One region of the Paenibacillus sp. GYB003 genome, then DNA from elsewhere that is predicted to be linked to it. Evidence: riboswitches for the same ligand, from Rfam matches in the RefSeq annotation. Region 1 holds a riboswitch; each other region holds the start of a gene.

Region 1 (5,817 bases):
ACATTTCGTTTATGTTTGCGAGTGCGGCAGTCGTTTTGCTGCCACGCTGAAGACCATACTGGAATTCGTATGGTTTTTCTTTTTTTTTCCGAATGTAAAGAAAATATAATACCGACCGGCAAACAACCGAAAATAAGGTACAAAATCCGAGCAATCGGGCATTACTTCGGGCACCGGCGGAATTTATACTGAAGTTGTCGCGACAAAAGGAGCATCATGGAGGGGGAAAGGCAAAATCGATTTGCAAATGTGGACGTTTTGCTCAAATATGCTCTATGTTATTTATTTGTAAACGTATTGACTGAATAGTAAGCGTTTTATATGATAGAAACGAGCAAAAATAAACAATTGTCAAAGGGGAAGGAGCAGCACATGAAAACTTCAACCTATGCGAAAACGGGGACCGTCCTTGCCGTCGCTATCGCTTTGGCGGGCTGCGGACAAAGCGGGGGGCAAACCGGCCAAGCCTCGGCGCCGGGAGAAAACAAAGTGCCGATCGAGAGCGTGGAGGCATTTACGAAAGAGCCGGTTAAATTGACGCTCTTCAATAGCGGGGCGGGCATCAATAATGCTACCGATTTGCAAAAGATTATTCTGGAACCGGTGCAAAAGATGTATCCGAATATTTCGATCGAATTGATTACGGGCAGAAAGCTGGAGGATTTGATCGCCGCCGGGGAAACGCCCGACATTATTTCGACCAGCAACTTTTCCCTGGATACGTTCATTAGTATGGGACTGGGGACGGATTTGAACGAATTCGTCAAAACATACAAAATCGATCTCGGCCGTCTGGAGCCGGAAACGATCAAAAATCTTCAATTGTACGGAAAAAACGGGGAGCTGTACGGATTTCCGTTCGCCATGAACTACGGCATGATGGCCTATAACAAAGATATTTTCGATAAATACGGCGTCGCTTATCCGAAGGACGGCATGACCTGGGAGCAAGTGATCGAGCTGGCCAAAAAGACGACCCGCGCACAGGACGCAACGCAAATTCTCGGAATCGACCCGGGCTTCCCTCAAGTGTTTTCACGCGCCTATTCGCTGCCCGTGACGGATAACGGAGCCAAGGCGGTGCTCGCGACGGACGGATACCAAAAAATGTTTTCCATGCTGCGGGGCATTTACGACATTCCGGGCATGGTCGAACCCAAAACCAACTATTTGAAGGACAATATCGACTTCTTCCTGAAGGAACAAAGAGTCGCGATGAAGCCTTACTGGATCGCCGCTTTTACGACGCGCGTATTGCCGCTTGTCGAGCAAAACCAAAACTTCAACTGGGATCTGGTTTCCTTCCCGAGCTTTGCGGATAAACCGGGATACGGCAGAGAGGTCGATTTCCATCTGCTCATGATCACGCCTTCGAGCAAAAACAAGGATGCGGCGTACCGCGTGTTGCAAGCGATGCAAACGTCGGAAGCGCAGACGATGATCAACAAGTTCGGGCGATTGACCGTATTGAAGGATCCGGCAATCCAAAAAGATTATGCCGCCGACCTGAAAATTTTCGAGGGCAAAAATTTGGCGGGCATTTTCTCCGTCAAGCCGGCGCCGGTTCCGCGCGGCAGCATGTACGATTCCAAAATTTATTCGTACTTGAACGAAGCGAATCGGGATGTGATCCTGAACGGCAAAGACATCAACACCGCGCTTCGCGAAGCCGAGGAAAAATCGAATAAATACATCGAAGAAGAAAAGCAAAAGCAGGCGAAATAAGCGAAAAACCTTGCGAATCGTCAATGACGGCGAGATCGCCGAACTTCTACCGGCGAGGAGCGAGAGTATACGAAACGACAATGGAATGGTATAATCATGACGGCACCCTAACAAAAGATGACAAAATAGGATTGTTGTCTACAATTTCATACATCGTACGACAATGGCAAACCCACTGAAAAGTGGCGACGCAAAGCTACAGGGGCTAATGCGGGGAATACCTCGCGATGCCAGCCAGCTGCCGAATACGACGGAAGCCTCCGTCTGCCTATCGATCTAGTCACCATTGGACGGAGGCTTTTTGTGTTCTTCATTATTCGAAGTGTCGAATAGTCAGGAGGATTGATCCAACCCATTATTTCGGGCGAACTATTATTATTTTACGAAGAAAGAAGGGGACTGATGACAGACATCGTTCGTTCGTGGAACCAAGCTACTGACCTTGACCTCTGTACATTACCGGAAGCAGACGGTCGTTTTCCTGCTACCCTCCATAGATCTGAAATCAATGAAAGGGCAGCGGAAAAGAAAGAGATTCTTGATTTGCTGCAAGAGGAAATCAGGAATATGAAACATTTGGTGCCCATACCCTATGTATTTGCTTTTGCCGATAGCGACGGAACGGTCTTGGATTATATCGGGGCGGATTCGTTTATCGATTTTTTGGAAAGCAATTATATTAAACACGGCACCTCATTTTCAATGAAAGACGCAGGAATCAATGCGATTTCATTATCCATGGAATCGCAGTCGCTTTCCGTCGTAATCGGGTCCGAGCACAGCAATGCTTCGTTTGCGGAATTAGCCTGCGTATGCACTCCGATTCGTATCAAACACGTTACCGTGGGCTACCTGGGTCTCAGTTTTCATTATTCGCATGAAGTTACATTTGCAATACCGTTAATAGAACGGCTCGCTAAGAACATTCAAGAAAAATTGCCCCTGAAAGATCCGACGATTCAAAAGGAATTGATTTACGCTCGTTTTGACGAATACGATTTGACGAATCGCGAGAAAGAAATCGCTTACGGATGGCTGGACAATAAAAGCGTGCCTGAAATAGCGGATCGCTGCGGAATTAGTCCGAATACGGTTCGTACGTTCATTAAAAAGATTTATGCCAAAACGAGAGTGAATCAAAAAGGAGAATTTTTAAAAAAATTTAAATAACCAGTTTGTGTACGGGACGCATTAAACAAAAATTATAAAAAAATACCCAACATTGGGTATTTTTTTTATGTATAGTCATTTCTATAATTACTATTGATGACACAACGACAAATTCATACATCGTACGACAATAGCAAACCCGCTGAAAAGCGGCGACGCAAAGCTACAGGGGCTAAGGCGCAACTTTTACCGCTATGCCAGCCAGTTGCCGAATACGACGGTAGCCTCCGTCTATTTCTTGTTGGGATGACGGGGGTTTTTTTGTTTAAGGAGGTGTTTAGACAGCAGGAGCAATCGGAAGGGCAGACTGTGCAAGTTTCAGCTGAACAAGTCGTGGAAACGCTAACAAAATGGAGCGGGACTAGAGCTCGGGAACGATATCATTACATGTTCATTCCGGAGGAACTTTATGAGCTACGTATTGGAGAACGATAAAGAGTTCGAACGGTTGGAACGGCAATCTCAGCTTGTGCACGATTGCCGAAAGGAATTGCAGGATGTTGACGTTAGGGATGGCGCTCATTTGCTGGATGCCGGTTGCGGATCGGGTGCCGTCAGCCGATACTTGGCCGAGCGGTTTCCGTCTTCCCGAGTCGTCGGGTGCGATTATACGGCCTCTCTTCTTGCACAAGCCCGGGAAGTATCGAGGGATATATCGAACCTCGTTTTCGAAAAGCAGGATCTAAAACAGTTGAGTTACCCCGACGGGCAGTTCGATCTCATCGTTACTCGTTTTGTCCTCCAACATCAGGATTCGGAAGGACGGTGTCGAATTATCGCCGAACTGGCACGGGTTCTGAAGCCCGGCGGCGAACTCGTTGTGATTGAGTCGGACGGTTCCATGCTCCATCTGTATCCGCAAACGCCCATCGTAACGGAAGGATTGAGGAAATTAGCGGCAGTCGGGGAGGTCGACGTACAGGTCGGGCGAAAAATCCCTTACCTGCTCGCCGAAGCCGGTTTTTCCACCGTTTCGTGGAGGATGGAAACGGTGGAATTCCAAGGGGAGATTAAACATCTCCACATTGGGTTGGCGCAGGAACGATTCCACAACGGCGGTGCGTTTTTTGAAAGGGTGATCGGCGGAAAAGATCGCTGGCGGGCATTCTCCGAATCGTATTTGGCATGTATGGAGCATCCGCAATCCGTTTACTTTTACCATAAATTTATAGTTCGTGCCGTAAAAACGAAGTGAAAAGAGGGGGGAATTTATAAATTAATCGTAAGCTCGGACAAAAAAGAATAAGGGAGGATTCACGATGCCGGGCCAACAACTGGACCTTGAGGCGGGAAACAAGCATCGGCAGATCGGTTTATCGGATCAACAGGTTCTGGGCATGTACCGGGCCATGGTTTTGGCACGGAAGGTCGACGAACGGATGTGGCTGCTCAACCGCGCAGGGCGGATCCCGTTTCTGGTCTCCTGTCAAGGACATGAAGCCGCACAGGTAGGAGCGGCATATGCGCTGGATCCGGCGACGGACTTCCTTTGTCCGTATTACCGGGATATGGGGATGGCCATCGTATTCGGAATGACGGCGAAGGAATTGATGCTTGCCGCTTTCGCCAAGGCCGAGGACCCGAACAGCGGCGGCCGGCAAATGCCGTGTCATTACGGAAGCAAACCGTATCGCATCCTCTCGACTTCAAGCGTCGTCGCCAGCCAAGTGCCGCATGCCGTCGGGATCGCCTTGTCCGCCCGCATGATGGGAGAATCTCTCGTCGTGCTGACCGCTTTCGGCGACGGGGCGAGCAATCAGGGCGAATTTCACGAGGCGGCGAACTTTGCGGGGGTGCACAGGCTTCCGGTTATTTTTCTGTGCGAGAACAACAAGGTTGCCATCTCGGTTCCTTATGCGAAGCAGGTCGCCTGCGAAAGTATCGCGGACCGGGCGCGAGGATACGGTTTTCCCGGCATCCGCGTGAACGGCAACGATCCGCTCGACGTATACCGTGCCGCGAAAAAGGCGGTCGACCGGGCCAGAAGGGGAGAAGGTCCTACATTGCTCGAAGCCGTCGTCGACCGACCGGTCCCCCATTCCAGCGACGATGACGACCGAACGTATCGCTCCCGCGAAGAAGTGGAGGCGGCGAAGAAGAACGACCCGCTGCTATCGTTCGGCCGCTATTTGAAGGAGCTCGGGCTGCTGGACGATCGTACGGAGCGAGACCTGTACGAGGGGATCGAGAGCGAAGTCGACGAAGCCACGGAGTATGCGGAGCATGCGCCGGATGCCGCCCCCGAAGATGCCCTTAAACACGTTTATGCGGAAGGGGGAGAGCGCAGTGGCCGTCATCTCTTTTATTGAAGCGATTACACAAGCTTTGCGCGAGGAAATGGAGCGCGACCGCAGAGTGTTCGTCCTGGGGGAGGACGTCGGGGTGCGCGGCGGCGTGTTTCGGGCCACCAAAGGCTTGTATGGGGAGTTCGGGGAAGGGCGGGTCATCGACTCGCCGTTGTCGGAAGCGGCCATCGCGGGCGTATCCGTCGGAGCGGCCGCATACGGGATGAGGCCTGTGGCCGAAATTCAGTTCGCCGAATACATCATGCCGGCCGTCAATCAAATCGTGAACGAAGCGGCCAAAATGCGTTACCGCTCGAACGGGGAATGGAGCTGCCCGCTGGTCGTTCGAGCCCCGTTCGGGGGAGGCGTTCACGGGGCGCTCTATCACTCGCAAAGCGTCGAGGCGATGTTTTGCAGCATCCCCGGCTTGAAGGTGGTCGTCCCGTCCACCCCCTACGATGCCAAAGGTCTGCTGAAAGCGGCGATCCGCGATGAAGATCCCGTGCTGTTTTTCGAGCACAAGCGATGCTACCGGCTGATCAAGGGCGAAGTGCCGGAAACGGACTATGTCGTCCCGATCGGAAAGTCGGCGATTGTGCGGGAGGGCAAGCATATTACGGTCATCTCCTACGGACTG
Region 2 (5,817 bases), on a different contig from region 1:
TCATTCGTTATTGCCGGAACTGCGACACGCCGACGACGTTTCCTTCCAAATCGGTGAAGCGAAAATCGGAATGGTCCGACCGGACCGTCGAAACTGTCTCATGGTATCTTTAACACCTTCCGAGCCTGGTGCCAAGCGATACCATTGTCCCCAAGCCCTCGCATTGCGGACACAAGCCCTCAGGGTCATTGAATGAATAAGCGTTGGAATACCCGACGTATGGTTCACCGGCCCGAGCAAAGAGAAGTCTGAGCAACGCGTAGATATCGGTAATGGTACCTACCGTTGAACGTGAGTTGCCACCCAGACGTTTCTGATTGATAATAATTGGCTCAGATAAGTTGGCTTACGGTCCACATCGGGTTGGCCGTATTTTGGCAGTCGATTGCGGGCCAAGTCGGTACATGTTTCGTTGAGCTGCCGTTTCGCCTCAGCTGCAATTGTATCGAATATAAGTGAAGATTTTCCACAATGGAATGCTTTGGAATCGTGATGGAAATGTTTTTGAGATTATTTTCCCTCGCGCCTTCAATAACGATCTTGTTCTTCATGTTTACCCTCATCGTTCACGTTATGGATGAATGCCTGTGCATGTTGAATACTGTACTCAAAGAATCCCGTCCAGTAGTCTACTAGTCCAGGCTCTTCTGCAGGTGAGCCACCTTCCTTTTTCGGAAGCGTGCGCATGAATCGATGGATGCTATTTAAATTCTCAAGCCGTTTTTAACCAAGCATCTCTTATTAAGATGCTGGCTCGTAAGAACCTATCGACAAATCACGAAAAAGAAGAAAGCAAACACCTTCCCAAAGGAAATTGTGTTTGCTTTCTTTCGTCAATCAAGCTTTTCTTTTTCTGAACATGAGGACCAAGCCAGCGCACAAGGCGATGAGTCCTGCAAGTCCCAAGTTGAAGAGATTTGTTGAAGTATTCGGCAGTTGGTTGCCACCCTTTGCCCCGACTGGTACATTGGAATCTCCTCCGACGTTTTCATCGCTTGGAGATTGCGCTCCATCGTTCTCTCCGGACGAGGAGTCACCTCCAGATTGAGGCGGAGATGTCGAGTTGTCTCCCGGTCCTCCCGTATCCGTATCGTCACCCGGATCAGTAGGGTTCGTGCCATTACCTGGATTTGTTGGGTTGGTGCCGTTCCCTAGATCCGTCGGGTTCGTTCCGTTGCCCGGATCCGTTGGATTCGTTCCATTCCCTGGATTTGTTGGGTTGGTACTGTTGCCCGGATCAGTAGGGTTCGTACCGTTCCCTGGGTCTGTCGGATTCGTGCCATCCCCAGGATTTGTTGGAGGTGTACTCGGCTCTGTTACTCGAACAGTAACCGTAACCTCGGTCTTGTTACCCTTTCCGTCATCCACAATGACAGTGAAGCTGTCTTCGCCGACAAAGTCAGGATTAGGAGTATACTTCCAGCTTCCATCTGGATTCACAATGACAGTTCCGTTCCCCGGTTGCTTGCCCGGAGTATACGTTAATGGATCTCCATCCGGATCCGTTCCGTAAACATCGCCCGTTACGGATGTACCTTTGTCCGTCGTCACTTCTTTATCAGGAGATACTGGAGGTTGATTTGTTGGTGGTGGAGTCGTTGGTTCCGTTACTACAACGATAATTTCAACCTCAGTTTTACCTCCCTTGCCATCGTCAACGATAACCGTGAAGCTATCTTCACCGACAAAATTTGGATCAGGAGTATACTTCCAGCTTCCGTCCGGATTCACAATGACGGTTCCGTTCCCCGGTTGCTTGCCAGGGGTATACGTCAATGGATCACCATCCGGGTCGGTGCCATACACATCACCTGTCACGGAAGTGCCTTTTTCTGTCGTTACTTCTTTACCAGAAGATACTGGAGGGTTATTCGGCTTATCCTTTACGTCCACCGTTATCGTCGATGTGGTGTATCCGCCATTTCTGTCACTTACTATGACCGTGAAAATATCCGGACCGACATAGCCCGGATCCGGCACGTACTCCCACGTTCCGTCGGAATTGACGACTACCGTACCGTGCTTCGGATCACTTTCGATGGCGTACGCAAGCGTATCTCCATCCGGATCGCTTCCATAGACACTGCCCGTTACCGATGTATCCTTCTGCGTCGTTACGTCGTAATTTTTGGTCACCGGCGGGTTATTCGGCGGCTCCTTTACGTTGACCGTCACCGTTGAGGTGGAGGTTCCACCTTTGCCATCTTCGACTATGACCGTGAAGGTATCTTCACCGACAAAATTTGGATCAGGAGTATACCTCCACGTTCCATCCGGATTGACGGTTACCGTACCATTTTTAGGAGCGGTTCCTTGGGCGAACGTTAGCGTATCGCCGTTTGCGTCCACGCCGTACACGCTTCCGGTTGCGGTTGTGCCTTTCCATGTTGTTTCTTCGAAATTCGGTGCGATCGGCGGACGATTCACTTCGACCGTAACGCCGTTGGATTTCCGGGTTTCATGATCCCCTGACAACAAATTGTCGTACTCCACAGTTGCTTGGTTGGAGACGGCAGTCGTTTTGTATTTCGAGAGGATTTTTACTTTAAATTGGACCGTTGTCCCGTCAGGTAAGACGTCGACGTTCGGGATTCTGCCTGCTTGGCTTCCATTCGCTCCGTTGCCTAAGCGAACGACTACCCGATTTTCACTTGCCAGAAACTCACCCTGGTCATCTCCCGCTGCATCCGTAAGTTTCCCGCTGTTAGGTCCGGATACGATTTCTAGGGAGCCGGGGATGTATTCTGTTCCGTCGGGGATAAGGTCCGTAAATAATGTGTTGCTTGTCTCGTCCCCTCCATCATTTATAAAGTTGACCGTATAGGTTAAAACATCTGCTTCCTGTACATTATCAGCGGGGTCTACGGACTTTGTTACAACACCACACGGCTCTGTGCCTAGGAATATGTCATCCAAGAAATTACCAGTATTCGGAGCTCCAGCGACACTTCCAACTGATTCGAAACCAAATCGCGTTACGGTTTGACTCTCAGGAACTTTATAAGTCCCACGATACTCCACCCATCCTTGGGAAGTGTGAGTTTTTATTGTTTCAACAACAGGTAGTTTACTTGGATCAGTTGTACTTGAGCCTATTCTGACAGCCATGGTATCGAACCCATGCACCTGGTTTAGATATACAGCTCTGTGTGATAGTCGCCAACTAATGGTTTGTCCCGGTATTGTTTGGACATCCTGATACAATTGACCAAATTCATAAGCGTTCAATTCCACAAACTGTTCTCCATCTGGAACATCAGTTATATGATATTTGTTATTAATATTAGGATGTATGCCAAGTTTAGTTGGTGACGCAAATTCAATACTTCCTGAACTATCAGTAGTTTCCCAGCCAGGTACAAAGTCATCATAAATCGTCTTCCATTGAACACCATCATGACGGACAGAATTACTAGGGGGATTCAACAAGTCAGGGTCTTCAAAACTACCGTTAATTAATGCAACTCTATTCCCGCAAGGAAACTGAGATGGATCTGCATGTGCTGTTTGGTTCCCAAGCGGCGCTAGTGGCAGCCAATTGCTGACGATTAAAGCTGTAGCTGCTGTGATGGCGGCCCGTTTCATTAACCGCAAGTTCATTTTTTCGACCTCCAGTTCAATTCACTTTCGGTGTCTTTTTTCTAAACCTGCCAGCATTAAAGTTAGCCGATAGTATTACACATTCGAGATTTTTTTCATAAGTGACTCTATCGGCTTGCCATTGTAAAGGGAGGCATTATGTATCCTTCATTCGCCTCAACTGCACCAACTGTTATAATTTCCTCTATAACCTCTTCCCTCCATGATGTTTAATTTTTACCTATAGACAAAGCTAAGAGCTCCGGCTATCATTTGCTCAAAATTTTAAGCATCTTAAAAAAAAGTAGGCCTGTGTCCAAAAACAGACGGAGGCCTCCGTCGTATTCGGCAGCTGGCTGGCGGTAGCATTTGCATTGCTCAGCAAATCCGTTAGCCCCTATAGCTTTGCGTCCCCACTTTTCAATGGGTTTGCCATGTCGTACGAGCAGTTAAATAGTTGAAAATTTTAACATAACTTAAAAGTATAATATAAAATAATTATAAATTAGGTACTTCAGACTCATTTTTTGTAGTTATTTCTTTCTATTTGTTGTTTTTAGGAAAAATATGATGATAAAAGAGCGCCGGTCAACCTATTTTATTAAAACCTTTGTTTTGTTATAAAAACAAGAGAGCTGCCCGATGAGGACAGCTTGTCTTACCCGCCTATTCTTTAAAACTCCTCATGATCCTGCTCAAAGAATCCCATTAGCTTCAATGTATTGGCCATACTTTCGGTTCCCTCAAGTATCTTCCTGCGGATCAAGCCATAGCGGAAGAACAACAACGTCTCCTTGTAAGAGTATCCCTGCATGAACCTGTAATCGACAGCCTTCTTTGCGTCTGGATCCCGAATTAAAGTGAATGCCCTCCAGAGCTGATGCGCGTAGAACCGATACCGTTGATACACCCAGCGTTGCTTTTCAATCAGAATTGTAGCATTGGCTGTCTTGACCGCGTACAGATCCTCCTGATCGATTCGACGAGCTACCTCGCCGTCAATTATCGTCTGCTTCAAGCTTAAGCGTATTGCGAATTGTCCGCGCTACGCTTTTTTTGATTTATTGTGTACCGACGTGGATACGAAAAAGATCATCGTTGATCGATTGGGACAATTCAATATCCGGACATCTGCACATATAATTCAGAAGAATTAAAAAACGCGGGAGGGAATTTGGATGACAGACGCTTTTGTGGAGCGCTCATTGGATGAAGTTCGATTTTGGTCTCGAATCATGAAGGAGCATTCTCTTTTTTTAAAATTGGGATTTCGATGTGAAGACACGCAACTGATCTATGAAGCCAATTACTTTTATGGTGTTTTCGAATCAATCGAGAACAGGGCCAATGCATTTACGATCGGAACGGACCCTCAAACGATCCGAAAATTTAATGAAGAAATTTATAATGCCGTTTCACACATTTGGGCTTTTAAACGAAAAGTGCTTGGATTGATTTTGACGTGTCAGCTGCCAGGGGCAAATAATTTCCCTTTGCTGGTCGATCATGTAAGCAGGGAGGCGAACTATTTCAGAAATCGGTTGGCTGAGCTTAATTCGGGTAGGTTGGAGCCGTTGCCCGACGCCATTATTGACGAAAACGTTTTTTTTCTGAGAATTATGGCCGATCATGCCAAATTCATCAGTCATTTGCTTGATCCTTCCGAACGGAAGCTTGTCGAGCAAGCAAACGATTTCAGCCACGATTTCGATCAATTGTTGTTTCAAGCAAGAGATTTAGAATCCATGCGACCCCAATCGCAGACCGTACCACTTCTTGATCAATTCCTCGACCAAAACAGAGTTTCGGTTACATCTCTTCGTGACTTCAAAAGGACAGCACGTGATTTAATTGAGGCATGCCGTATAAAGAGCATCATTCATCCCCTTTTGGCCGATCATGTGTTTCGTGAAGCTGAACGTTTCCTATTCATTATTGACCTATTTGAAAATAGTTTGTGTGGAAAGCCAGTGAAATCGATGCAAGAACTCATATTTGAATAATCATAGAGGATGATGGCCAAACTGCCCTTTCGTATTAAGGTATTCAGGATCATCCTATGGCGGATCAGGTTTGTCACGGAACGGCTATCGCCAAAAACAGAGTTTGAACCTTTTCTATAGTAGCGTAAAGTTAGTCGAGAGAAAAAGTCGGTTGTGTATAACAACTTGCAGCAAGGGGAAAGAGGCGCTTGGGTAAGCATAATCGCTTATATTTGATTATCCGTATTAAAATTAA
Region 3 (5,817 bases), on a different contig from region 1:
AGGCCGTCCGCCTGCTCGGACAGTACGCGAATTCGTCGCCGGGGCGGCACGAGCTGATGGCCATCCGGCCGGAAGACATGCGCGTCGACCGCCGATAGCGAACGAAGTCCGCAACCGTACGGAGCCGCCGGAAAAGCGGCTTTTTTTTCGTTTGCCCGGATATCCCGAAATGCACGACGATGCCGATTCCTGTATAATACGTACATCGGCTGTGAACGATTTTTCGCCATGGAGGGCTGAAACGATAATGATCAAAGCGCTCGTGTTCGACTTCGACGGACTCATTCTGGATACGGAAACGAACGAATATCACGCCTACGCGGAAGCTTATCGGCATCACGGCGCCGAGCTGCCGCTCGAGCGATGGTCGAAGGTGATCGGGACGGACATGCTGTCCGTATTCGATCCGCTCGACGATTTGGAGCAGCGCGTCGGCAATCCGGTCGATCGCGAGCGGTTCCGCGCAATGCGCCGCAAGCTGTTCGAAGAGCGGATGGAGCGCGAGCAGCTGCGGCCCGGCGTCGTCTCCACCTTGGAGCAGGCCCGGCGATTGGGACTCGCGATCGGACTCGCTTCGAGCTCGTCGAGCGAGTGGGTGATCGGCTATTTGGAGAAGTTCGCCATCCGCGACTATTTTTCCGTCATTCGCACGCGGGATTACGTCGCGAAGGTGAAGCCCGATCCGGAGCTGTACGTGCAGGCCGTCGATCGGCTGGGCGTCTTGCCGGAGGAAGCGCTGGCGTTCGAGGATTCGCCGAACGGAGCGCTGGCGGCGCGGCGCGCCGGGCTTCACTGCGTCATCGTCCCGAACTCGGTGACGGAGTCGCTCCCGTTCGGCGAGCACAGCAAACGAATCGCGTCGATGGAAGGGCTCGATTTGAGCCGCTTGCTCGAGGAGCTGGCGTCCGGCCGGACGGAGGGGGAGCGATGATCGAAATCCGCCGCACGCAGCCGAAGCGGCTGCTCAACCCGGCTTCGGGATATTTGACCGGCTACAGCCATACGCTCAATCCGTACGCAGGCTGCGGGTTCGCGTGCTCGTACTGCTACGTCCGCAAAATGCCGGTCGCGTTGTTCCGCCGGGAGCCGTGGGGCGAATGGGTCGACGTGAAGGTCGGCTCGGCGGAGCTGCTCGCCGGCGAGCTGGCCAAGGCGAAACGGAAAGGGCCCGTAACGATCTTCATGTCGTCGAGCACCGATCCGTACCAGCCGCTGGAGGCGAAGGAGCTCGTGACCCGTTCGCTGCTTGCCGCGATGGCGGACGAACCGCCCGACTTTTTGTTCGTGCAGACGCGCAGCCCGCTCGTGACGCGAGATATCGATCTGCTTCTGCGGTTGAAGGATCGCGTTCGGATCAGCATGACGGTAGAAACCGACATGGAATCCGTACGGAAGGCGTTCACTCCGTCCGCCCCTCCGATCGCCGCCCGTTTGTCCGCCTTGCGCAAGCTGACCGAGGCGGGCCTTCGAACGCAGGCCGCCGTTTCGCCGGTGCTGCCGAGCAGCCCGCAGTTCGCCGGGACGATCGCCGCGGCGACCCGGCGGGTTTGCGTCGACGATTTTTTCATGGGAGACGGCAGCTCCGGAAGGCGGACGGAGCAGCTCGGCATCCGGACCTTGTTCGAGAAGACCGGTTATACGGAATGGTACGATCGCGAACGGTACAAGGACATCGTCGAAGCGCTCGGCCGCCATTTCCCGCCGGAACGGGTCAAAGTGAGCCAGAGCGGATTTTTGCCCGATTCGTCCGATACGAATGTGTTGTAAAATGTTCGAACATTCGGGATTTGCAGAAAAATTAGAATCGTTCGATTTTTAGTTTCGTTGAAAGAAAAGGTATGGTATATTAAGGTTCAGGTAGACTACCAGCAAATAATTGGAAATGGAAGTTTGGCAAACTTGCCGAAAGGCAGGGACGCAAAGCCACAGGTCTAAGGTTCGGCAGAACTATGACAGCTGGGTTGCTGAAACGCTCGCGTTCGCGTTGATCGTATCATGCCATCGGCCGTCCCTGAATCCGGGTACGGCTTTTTTTAGCTTGCAGAGCTAATCGTCCCCCCGGGTCGCGGCAAAGTATCGGAATCGAGCCTCGAAAGCCCTCGCCGCGCCTCCGCAGCTGTCTCTCATCGCTCACGTCCGCATAAACGACGCATACCGACAAACCTAACGGAAGGGAAGAACCATATGCACATAACCCGCGCGTTTCGGTCGTTCCGCTTGTCCGTCTTCCGGAGAAAGGAAGCGCTGCTTGCCGCTCTCGCGCTGCTCTCGGGCGTCGGCGCGCTCATCGACGCGATTCCGGATGCTGCCCGGTCGCTCGCTTCGCTTCTGTTTACATTGTCGCTTCTGGCGGCCGCGGCGCTGAACAAACGCCGGAAAGCCGCATACGGCCTGTCCAGCCTCGCCCTGCTGGCGTACATCGTCTTTATGCGGCCGGACGGCTTGTTCGCCCTGCTCTTAACCGCCTATCCGCTATTGCTGTTTTACGCGCTTCTTCTGCCGAGTCCGCTGTATACGCTCGCAGCGGCGCTGGCGATCGGTCTCAATTTGTATGCGTACGCCGACACGCCCGAAGGGCAGCAATGGCTGACGCATCTGTTTTTTATCGCGCTCCATGCGATGGCTTACACGATAGTGGCGCATTACACGCGAAAGCTCGAACGGGAGCGAAACGAGTACCGCCACCTCAGCATGATCGATTCGCTCACCGGGCTTGCTTCGCTGCAGCAGACGCTGCTGTTCGGGCAGCGGCTGATCGACGAAGGCAAGGCGGTCCGCGTGCTGCTGATCGACCTTAATTTTTTCAAGCAAATCAACGATACGCACGGGCATATGGTCGGGAATAAAGTCATTCTGCACGTCGCGGACTATTTGCGCGGGCTGGTCCATAATGTGAACGGAATCGCCGGCCGATTGGGCGGGGACGAATTCGTCCTCGTCGTCGAAGATTCGCCTCCTTTCGAAGGCATTCGCGAGCGGCTGCTCGGCGAGCTGAACGGTCAATCGTTCGCGATGGGCGACGGGACGCCGCCGGTGTCGCTTTCTTTTTCCGTCGGCGTCGCCGCCTCGAAGCCCGACCGGAGCGTACGGATCGAAGATTTGCTCCATGACGCCGATTTGAACATGTACGAATTCAAATTGCATCACCGGCTGCCGACGTTCCACGGGAAGACGGCGGATTTGATCGAGCATAATCCCGATCCGATCTGCACGTTCGACCGCAAAGGCAAGCTCATCGCCGTCAATCCGGCCGCCGCCGACCTGCTCGGCTATACCGCCGAGGAAATGACCCGCAGGCAGTTCGTGGCGCTCATTCATCCGGACGACCGTCCGAAGGCGCTGAAGTCGTTTCTGGAGACGATGAAGGGCGGCTCGATCCATTTCGAGCTGCAGCTGCTGCATAAAGAGGGGCATACGATCATCGCCGACGTAACGAACATTCCGATCATCGCCGATCATCAGATCGTAGGGATTTACGGCGTCGCCAAAGATATTACCGACAAGAAAAAAGCGGAGGAGCTGCTTCGCAACTCCGACCGGCTTGCGGTGACCGGACAGCTGGCCGCCGGACTGGCCCACGAAATCCGCAACCCGCTTACGGCGCTGAAAGGCTTCATACAGCTGCAGCAATCGGCTCCGACCGAGAACAAGGCGTACTATCCGATCATGCTGAACGAGCTCGAGCGGATCAATTTTATCGTCAACGAGTTTTTGCTGCTGTCCAAGCCGAAAGAGGCGAGCTTCCGCGATACCGATATTCGCACGGTACTCGATCACGTGGTGACGCTGCTCGATACGGAGGCGATCATGAACAAGGTGCGGCTCGTCACCGAAGAGATGGCCAACATTCCTCCGATCCGATGCGATGAAAACCAGATGAAGCAGGTGTTCGTCAACGTGCTGAAAAACGCGATCGAGGCGATGCCGGACGGAGGAGAAGTGAGAGTGCGGACGGAGACGTCCAAAGGCTCGTTCATCGTGCGCATTACCGATCAGGGCGGCGGTATTCCGGAGGAGCTGATCCCGAAGATCGGCCAGCCGTTTTTCACGACGAAGGAAAACGGGACCGGTCTCGGCCTGATGATCTGCCACAATATAATGGAGACGCACGGCGGCAGGCTGTCGATCGAAAGCGTTATGGGCTCGGGAACGACGGTCGAAATCGAGCTGCCCTTTTCGTGAGGGCCATTTTGCGGACGGCGGGGTTTGGATATAATAGAACTGCTTTATCCCGGAAATATGTTACAATGATCCGTATGTACGCATAACGTACCGATGCGATAAAGGAGTTCCCGCATGAAGCAAACGACGCACGAGGTCGGCGGCGGCATTTCGGATAAAGCCGTCGTCGTCAGCTTGGTATTGAAGAGCGACAGAGCCGGCGAGGAAGCCGTGCGCTATTCGCTCCAGGAATTGATCGGACTCGCGGAAAGCGCGGGCGTGCTGGTGCTGCATGAGTCGGTGCAGACGAGAGAGTCGGTCGATCCGAAATGGTTTATCGGCAAAGGGAAGGTCGAGGAAATCCGCGAAATCGCCGAGCGGCTCGGCGCCAATACGGCGATATTCGACCAAGAGCTGTCCGGCGCGCAGGTCCGCAATCTGGAGCGTGCACTCGATTTGAAAATCATCGACCGAACGCAGCTCATTCTCGATATTTTCGCGCAGCGGGCGAAAACGCGGGAAGGCTTTCTGCAGGTCGAGCTGGCCCAGCTCAGCTACTTGCTCCCCCGTCTGTCCGGACACGGGGTGAATTTGTCGCGTCTCGGAGGCGGCATCGGCACGCGCGGTCCGGGCGAGACGAAGCTGGAAACGGATCGCCGCCATATCCGCAATCGGATAACCGAGCTGCGCCACGCCTTGCACGAGGTGAAGCGCCATCGGGCTCTGCACCGGGAGCGCAGAAAAAAAACGGGCGTGCTCCAGGTCGCGCTCGTCGGCTATACGAATGCGGGCAAATCGACGCTGCTGAATCGGCTGACGCAAGCGAACGTGTACGCGGAAAATCAGCTGTTCGCCACGCTCGACCCGACGACCCGCACGCTGCGGCTGCCGAACGGTCAGGAAGTCGTGCTGACCGACACGGTCGGCTTCATCCAGCATTTGCCGCATGATCTCGTCGCGGCGTTCCGGGCGACGCTGGAGGAAGTGTGCGAGGCCGATCTCATTTTACATGTGGTGGACGGCTCGAACGAGATGGCCGAGCAGCATATCCGGGTCGTCGTCGACATTTTGCAGGAGCTCGGCGCCGGGGGCACGCCGACGATCACGGTGTTGAGCAAAGCCGATCTCGTGCCGGACGGTCAAGCCGAGCTGTGGAACGCCGAAGGGGACTCGATCCGGATATCCGCCTTCTCGGACGCCGATCTGGAAACGCTGAAGCTGGCCGTGCAGGAAAAGCTGACGGGCGAATCGATGCGCTTCGTCATTCCGGCCGACCGGGGCGACCTGATCTCGCTCGTTTACCGGGTCGGCGACGTGCTCGATCAGCAGGTGGACGGAGAGACGATCCGGTTCGACGTGCGCGTCAAGCAAAACGAATTCGACAAACAAGGATACAAGCTTCGATCGTTTGCGGCGAACGAAGCGATACAGCACGAGGGAGAGAGCGATTAAGATGAACGTACCGGATAAAATCGCCCGGCTCATGGAGCAAGCGGAAGCTTTGGCGGCGCCGAAGCTGAGCGAAATCGACAGACGGGTGGACCGCAATCAATGGAAGGTGATCGCCGCCTTTCAGAAGCATAAAGTGAGCGACTATCATTTCGGAGGGTCGACCGGCTACGGCTATAACGACCGGGGCCGCGAGGTGCTCGATCT
Region 4 (5,817 bases), on a different contig from region 1:
GCCGATCGTACGGGGAGCCGGCAAGCAGCCCGAGGAGCTGCTCGCGGCGGGAACGTTTCCCGACATGATCTACCAGAGCACCCCCTGGTACGCCGAGCTGCTCGACCTGAACCTGCTCTACGACCTGAACGCGCTCGTCCAAAAGCATAAATACGATCTGAACAAGCTCGATCCGCTGGCGATGGACGCGATCAAAATGTGGGGTGCGAAAGGGGAAGTGTACGCGATCCCGTTTTACCGCAACTTCGGCGTGCTGTACTACAACAAAGACATTTTCGACAAATTCGGGGTGCCCTATCCGAAGGACGGCATGACGTGGGACGAAGCGGCGGACATCGCCCGCAAGGTGGCCCGCACGGACGGAGGGACCGAATACAGGGGGCTGGACGCCAGCGGCACGTACGAAGGGGTGTCCCAGCTGTCGGCCGCGTTCGTGGACGCGTCGGGCAAGGCGAATTTGCAGGCGGAGCCCTTCGTGACGATGATGAACAACCTCGCGCGCATTTATACGATTCCCGGCAACAAGCGGGGAGCCAATATGCAGGATTTTTACAAAGGCACGGTCGCGATGTCGGCCTTCTGGAACGTAATCGGCAATTTCGAGGATATGCACAAAAAGGGAACGCCGATGAACTGGGACATGGTGTCGCTGCCGACGTACAAGCAGGCGCCGGGGCGATCGTATCAGGTCGACTCGCACAATTTGAGCATTTCGTCGCTCAGCAAGCATAAGGAGGAAGCGTTCCGGGTCATCGCGTACTTGACGTCCAAGGAAGCGCAGTCCGAAATCGTCAAGGACGGCTACGTGTCCGCGCTCGTCGACCCGGACTTGGAAAAGGCGTTCGGCGCCAATCTGCAGTCGCTGAAAGGGAAAAACGTAGAGGCCATCTTCAAGCTGAAGTCGGCCCCCCTATACAAAGTGACGAAGGACGACCCGATCGCCCAAGAGTTTCTCGGCAAAGCGCTGGACGAAGTGCTCGCCGGGCGCAAAGACGTGAATACGGCGCTGCGCGACGCAAACGAGCTGGCGAATCAAAAGATCGAGCAGCGCAAAGGAAAACAGTAACGGCCGCCGTGTGTCGGCTGACGGGCCGTTCAAAAGCGAAACCGCTCGTGGCCGCGATCCGCAAAGTCGCGGAAGCCTTCGTGATGCAGCAGACGCCGCTTCAGCTCCATTCCTCCGCGATAGCCTGTGAGCGTGCCGTTCGTCCCGATGACGCGGTGGCACGGAACGACGATCGGGATCGGGTTGGCCCCGTTGGCCGCGCCGACGGCGCGCACCGCCTTCGGCGAGCCGGCGGCCTCGGCGATTTGCGCATACGTGCGCACTTCGCCGAACGGGATGGCCGCGACGGCTTTCCATACCGCCTGCTGAAACGGCGTTCCGACCATATCGAGCGGCAAGTCGAAGGCGGTCAGCGTTCCGGCGAAATAGCGCTCGAGCTGCCGCGCGTACACGGCCAGCCGTTTTGCGTCCGGCAGCGGCCGCGCGTCCGGGAGCCGTTTCCCGGCCCAGGCGAACAGCTCTTCTTCGGAATCGGCGGTCAGCGAGACGAAGCAGAGGCCGGCTTCGGTGGCGGCGATCGTCATCGTGCGGTCTTCGAGGGAAACGGGCGCATAGTACAAATGGGCCCGTTCCGTTCGGGTGCGGCCGGCAGGACCGGTATGATCGGTAGGGCCGTTCCGGTTGTTCCGGTTGTTCCCGTTGCCCCGGTTGTTCCGGGACGCAAGGCGGTCGGTTTCGGCGATTATCATGGGACGTGCCTCCTGTTCGTTTTTGACATGGCATAGCATAGCGGTATTGGCGGCTTTTTCACGCGCGTACCGTCAGTCGTCCTGCAGGCTTCGCCACATATAGAACGTGACATAGCCGTTCCACGGCGACCATGCGGCGAACCGGTCCTGCAGCTCCTGCACCGTCGGCTTGTGCGGCAGCCGCCACAATCGCCGGACCGCCTGGTGAATGCCGGCGTCCCGAACCGGAAACGCCGACGGATCGCCCAGGCAGCGCAGAAGGACGTAGTGCGCCGTCCAGGGACCGATCCCTTTGATCGCCGTCAGCCTGGCGCAAACGGCGTCACGATCCGGCAGCCGCTGCAGCATGTCCTTCGTCAGCTCGCCGGCCGCCATCAGACGGGCGATTTCGAGAATATAGGCGGCTTTTTGCCGGGAAAATTGCAGATCGGCCAATCGGTCCGGACTCGCTTCCGCGACGCGCTCCGGCGACGGAAACAGCCATAGCGGACCGCCGCGATGCTCCACGGATGTGCCGAACGTTTCCACGAAGCTCCGTTTCAGCTTGTAGGCGAACGAAAGCGTGATTTGCTGGCCGATGACGGCCCAGCAAAGCGCTTCGAACAGATCCGGAATGCGGACGAGGCGAAATCCGGCGTAATCGCGCGTCAAACGCCGAAGCACCGGGTCCCGCTCCGCCAGCGCGTAAAACGGGCGAATGTCGGTATCCAGATCGAACCATTCGCGAACGCGGCGGACCGCGGCTTCGCGCATCGACCGGTCCGCCTCATGCGGCCGTCCGTAACGGTCGGCGATCCGGATTTGCAGCCGGCCGGGCGATTCGGCGCCGACATCCAGCACGACCGTTTCGCCTTCCAGCCGCGCCGCCTGGACGACGCGATCCCCTTCGATCCGGTACATGCACTCGAGCGGCGAGCGGCCGAGATAAGCGAGCGCCTGCCGGAAATCGAACGGCTCCGGCGTATCGACCGTCAGCGGGCCGGCGCCGATCCGGACGGGAGCCGGCCGCGTCGGCCGGTTCGATTCGGCCGGCCGGGCCGCGACCGACCGATCGCCCGCGTTCCGATACTCGGTCGGCGTCAGGCCGAACGCCTTCTGAAACGCGGCGGAAAAATGCGACGGGCTGCGGAAGCCGGCTTTGACGGCGATTTGCCCGGCCGGCTCGGCGGTGCGCTCCAGCAGCCCCCGGCCCAGCTCCAGCTTGGCGCCGAGCGCGAAGGCGGCCGGCGTCGTGCCCGTAACCCGCTTGAACGTCCGCTGCAGGTGAAACGGGCTGACGCCGGTTTCCGCGGCCAGCTGCGCCAGCGTCGGCGCTTGCGGCAGACGCCGGGCGATGGCGGCTTTCACCTGCGCCGCCAGCTCCGCATCCGGCCCGTCGGGGCCGGGGTTGTCCGGCTTGCACCGCTTGCAGGCGCGGTAGCCGGCCCGGCGCGCTTCTTCGGCGCTGCGGTAGACCGACACGTTTTCCCGCTTGGGCAGCCGGGAGCGGCACGACGGGCGGCAGTAAATGCCGGTCGTTTTAATGCCCAGGTAGTAAATGCCGTCATATTTTCGGTCCCTCGTCAAGATCGTGTTCCATAAATCTTCATCCATCCCGTTCACCTGCCTTCATTGTCAGTATAGCCCCAGACGAAGCGGCGAACAACGGTTCGGCAATAGGAGAGCAACATTTCGACAGCCCGCCGCCCGGCGCGGAACAAAAAAAGGGACCCGCAAGCAACGGGCCGCGGGTCTGCATGAAATCTATATATGAAAAGGGGGGTCGATCTTTATTATAGGACGACTACCTTAAACGAAAGTGAAAATAACATTACAGTTTCTTTACGGATATCGGGTCGTTCGCCCGCTTCCAAAACCGGCATGCAGGTTCTTTAGGACTATTTACGGCCGGATTCATAGGAAAAACGATTCACTAAAATGGGAGGAAAGGTCTATGAAACGGCCGGCGAATCGTTTATGATGAAGGGAGAACGTGATTTCTCGAAACAAACGGATCAGGGCAAACTTGCCGAAAGGCAAGGACGCAAAGCCGCGGGCCTACGGAATACCTCTTCTACGGCGGCCGGGTTGCCGGAAGTGTTGGAATCGGGAAAACGAGCCAGCACCCTTCGGTCTGTCGATTTACGGATTTCGGGCTAAGGGAGGCGCATTATGCTGAAGGAACGGTACTATTCGACGGTGGAATATGTGGACCGGTACGGCAAAACGAACAAGGAAATGCATATTTATTGCGAGGTCGGCAAAAAGCCGACGGTCGGCGATTTTATCGAGGCGTTCCAAAAAGCGGGACTGGACGTGGAGCTGAAAGACTTTATCGATTTGACGTTCAAGCCGAAGCATCCGCCGTCGACTTCCGTCATTTCGGTCAGAGTGCTGCGAACCGTCAAAGACCATTCGTTCAAGCCGTTCGCTTGCTGACGGCCGTTTATAAGACCGCGCATCCGCTTTTTCCGCGAAGGAGGAAGCGGGCGCGCGGTCTATTCGTCTTTCCCTGCAATCGAGCAAACGACAAGCCGCTTCTATGGCTTCGTTCCGTTCAGCCGTTCTTCGGAGGAAGGCTCGTCGCCGTCCAGCCTTTTCTGGAACGAAGCCCGCCAGTTGGCCGACAGCTCCTCGACCGCCAGCAGTGCGCGGACGCCTTCCAGGTTGGATTTGTCGTGATGCTTGATCGTATTGGCGAATTCGACCGTAAGCCCCGCCGGATGCCGGCGCTCCAGCGTAAGCCCGAGCGTCCGGTCAAACAGGCCGGGGGTAAGCACCCGAAAATAAAAGCCGGTATAGCCCGTTTGCTGGACGCGCAAAGCGAGGTCCGGCACGTCGTATTTTTTGGCTAGCTTGTGGCACGGCTGCCTCGGCTGCGTAACCTGCAGCCGCACGTCGCCGCTGGCGTAAATATCGCCGATGCAAACCCGGGATTCGGTCATCCCGAGCACGGTCAAATTTTCCCCGAACGCCCCGAATTCCAGCTTCCGGCCCAGCTCCCGCTCCCAATACGAATAATGCTCGTACGGATATACGCAAACGGCTTTGTCCGGCCCCCCGTGATGGACGAGGTCGGCTTGTCCGTCGCCGTCGAAGTTAAGGGCGGTTAACCGGACCGGCCCTTCGGGCGCCGGGTTTTTGAATATGCCGGTTGCGACGTCCGTTCCTTTGTAAGCGAACGTTTGCGGTTTTCCGACATTGAGCGATACGATTTCGATAGTCAAGGCGTATTCCTCCGATCTTCCGGCGATTGGCTCCCATTTTATCACAAAAAACGGTCCGCGGCATCAGGCGGCAGGAGCTCGCCGTCCGCGCGAGGCCGGCTGGAAAACCGGCCGAAATGGGCGAATGCCCCGGGTCAAATACCCAGGGGCCGCATATAGTGGTATCGGATATTCGTTGCTTCCCAAACACAACGATATGGAGGAATTCCGATGAACTACGTCGTGCAGTCCGGCGACACGCTTTATTCCATCGCGAGCCGATTCGGCGTCACCGTGCAGGCGATCATGCAGGCGAACGGCTTGACGGCCTCGAGCCCGCTCTATGCCGGACAAACCATTTATATTCCGACGGGGGGAGGCCAGCCGGTTCAAGGGCCGGGCCAAGCGGGCATTCCGCCAGGGCTGTTTCCGCCGGGACTGTTCCCGCCCGGAGGGGATCGCCGGCTCGAGCAGCGGGTCGCCCGCCTCGAAGCGGAAACCGACCGCCTGCAGCAGCGGTTGCGGCGCACGGACAACGAGGTCGACCGGCTGCGGCAGCGCGTGGACCGGCTGGAGGATCGGGTCCGAAGACTGGAAGGCCGGTAAAACGACGAAAGGACATTCGCACTCCTGCGCGGAGCGGATGTCCTTTCCGTTTTTCTCCTTCATTTGCCGAACAACAGCCACGACGCCTTGATGCGCTTCAACCGGCTCACGACCGCCCACGGCACGATCGCGATGAGCAGGATGCCTCCCCATACGGCCAGATGGTACCCGGACTGGCCGGGAGCGACGGCGGCGTGCATGCCGTAATAGCCGAGCAGCGCCGGATGCATGAAGTAGATGCCGAACGACGCCGCGCCGAGCGACGACAACG

The links. A riboswitch is a leader RNA that binds a small molecule or an ion and turns the genes downstream of it on or off. The one in region 1 is predicted to bind cyclic di-GMP.
Region 2: another riboswitch for cyclic di-GMP. It lies ahead of PV407_RS22945 (Ig-like domain-containing protein); the one in region 1 lies ahead of PV407_RS26865 (LuxR C-terminal-related transcriptional regulator).
Region 3: another riboswitch for cyclic di-GMP. It lies ahead of PV407_RS00590 (ATP-binding protein); the one in region 1 lies ahead of PV407_RS26865 (LuxR C-terminal-related transcriptional regulator).
Region 4: another riboswitch for cyclic di-GMP. It lies ahead of PV407_RS06815 (hypothetical protein); the one in region 1 lies ahead of PV407_RS26865 (LuxR C-terminal-related transcriptional regulator).

Annotation. Positions count from the first base shown of each region.
Region 1 covers NZ_JARBDC010000085.1:5,524-11,340, forward strand. The annotation lists gene PV407_RS26860 (ABC transporter substrate-binding protein) at 373-1,725, shown strand; cyclic di-GMP riboswitch class I at 1,881-1,971, shown strand; gene PV407_RS26865 (LuxR C-terminal-related transcriptional regulator) at 2,128-2,895, shown strand; cyclic di-GMP riboswitch class I at 3,018-3,108, shown strand; gene PV407_RS26870 (class I SAM-dependent methyltransferase) at 3,305-4,090, shown strand; gene PV407_RS26875 (thiamine pyrophosphate-dependent dehydrogenase E1 component subunit alpha) at 4,155-5,204, shown strand; gene PV407_RS26880 (alpha-ketoacid dehydrogenase subunit beta) at 5,182-5,817, shown strand, end outside.
Region 2 covers NZ_JARBDC010000069.1:302,360-308,176, forward strand. The annotation lists partial or broken gene PV407_RS22940 (excinuclease ABC subunit UvrA) at 134-563, opposite strand; gene PV407_RS22945 (Ig-like domain-containing protein) at 838-3,600, opposite strand; cyclic di-GMP riboswitch class I at 3,924-4,023, opposite strand; gene PV407_RS22950 (hypothetical protein) at 4,253-4,597, opposite strand; gene PV407_RS22955 (DUF2935 domain-containing protein) at 4,758-5,582, shown strand; partial or broken gene PV407_RS22960 (cation diffusion facilitator family transporter) at 5,736-5,817, shown strand, end outside.
Region 3 covers NZ_JARBDC010000001.1:121,449-127,265, reverse strand. The annotation lists gene PV407_RS00605 (AAA family ATPase) at 1-98, shown strand, start outside; gene PV407_RS00600 (HAD family hydrolase) at 248-931, shown strand; gene PV407_RS00595 (SPL family radical SAM protein) at 928-1,767, shown strand; cyclic di-GMP riboswitch class I at 1,883-1,969, shown strand; gene PV407_RS00590 (ATP-binding protein) at 2,185-4,182, shown strand; gene hflX (GTPase HflX) at 4,297-5,613, shown strand; gene PV407_RS00580 (methionine gamma-lyase family protein) at 5,615-5,817, shown strand, end outside.
Region 4 covers NZ_JARBDC010000011.1:71,372-77,188, reverse strand. The annotation lists gene PV407_RS06830 (ABC transporter substrate-binding protein) at 1-1,066, shown strand, start outside; gene PV407_RS06825 (methylated-DNA--[protein]-cysteine S-methyltransferase) at 1,096-1,755, opposite strand; gene PV407_RS06820 (DNA-3-methyladenine glycosylase 2 family protein) at 1,828-3,348, opposite strand; cyclic di-GMP riboswitch class I at 3,744-3,830, shown strand; gene PV407_RS06815 (hypothetical protein) at 3,907-4,173, shown strand; gene PV407_RS06810 (MOSC domain-containing protein) at 4,275-4,961, opposite strand; gene PV407_RS06805 (LysM peptidoglycan-binding domain-containing protein) at 5,172-5,546, shown strand; gene PV407_RS06800 (acyltransferase) at 5,606-5,817, opposite strand, start outside.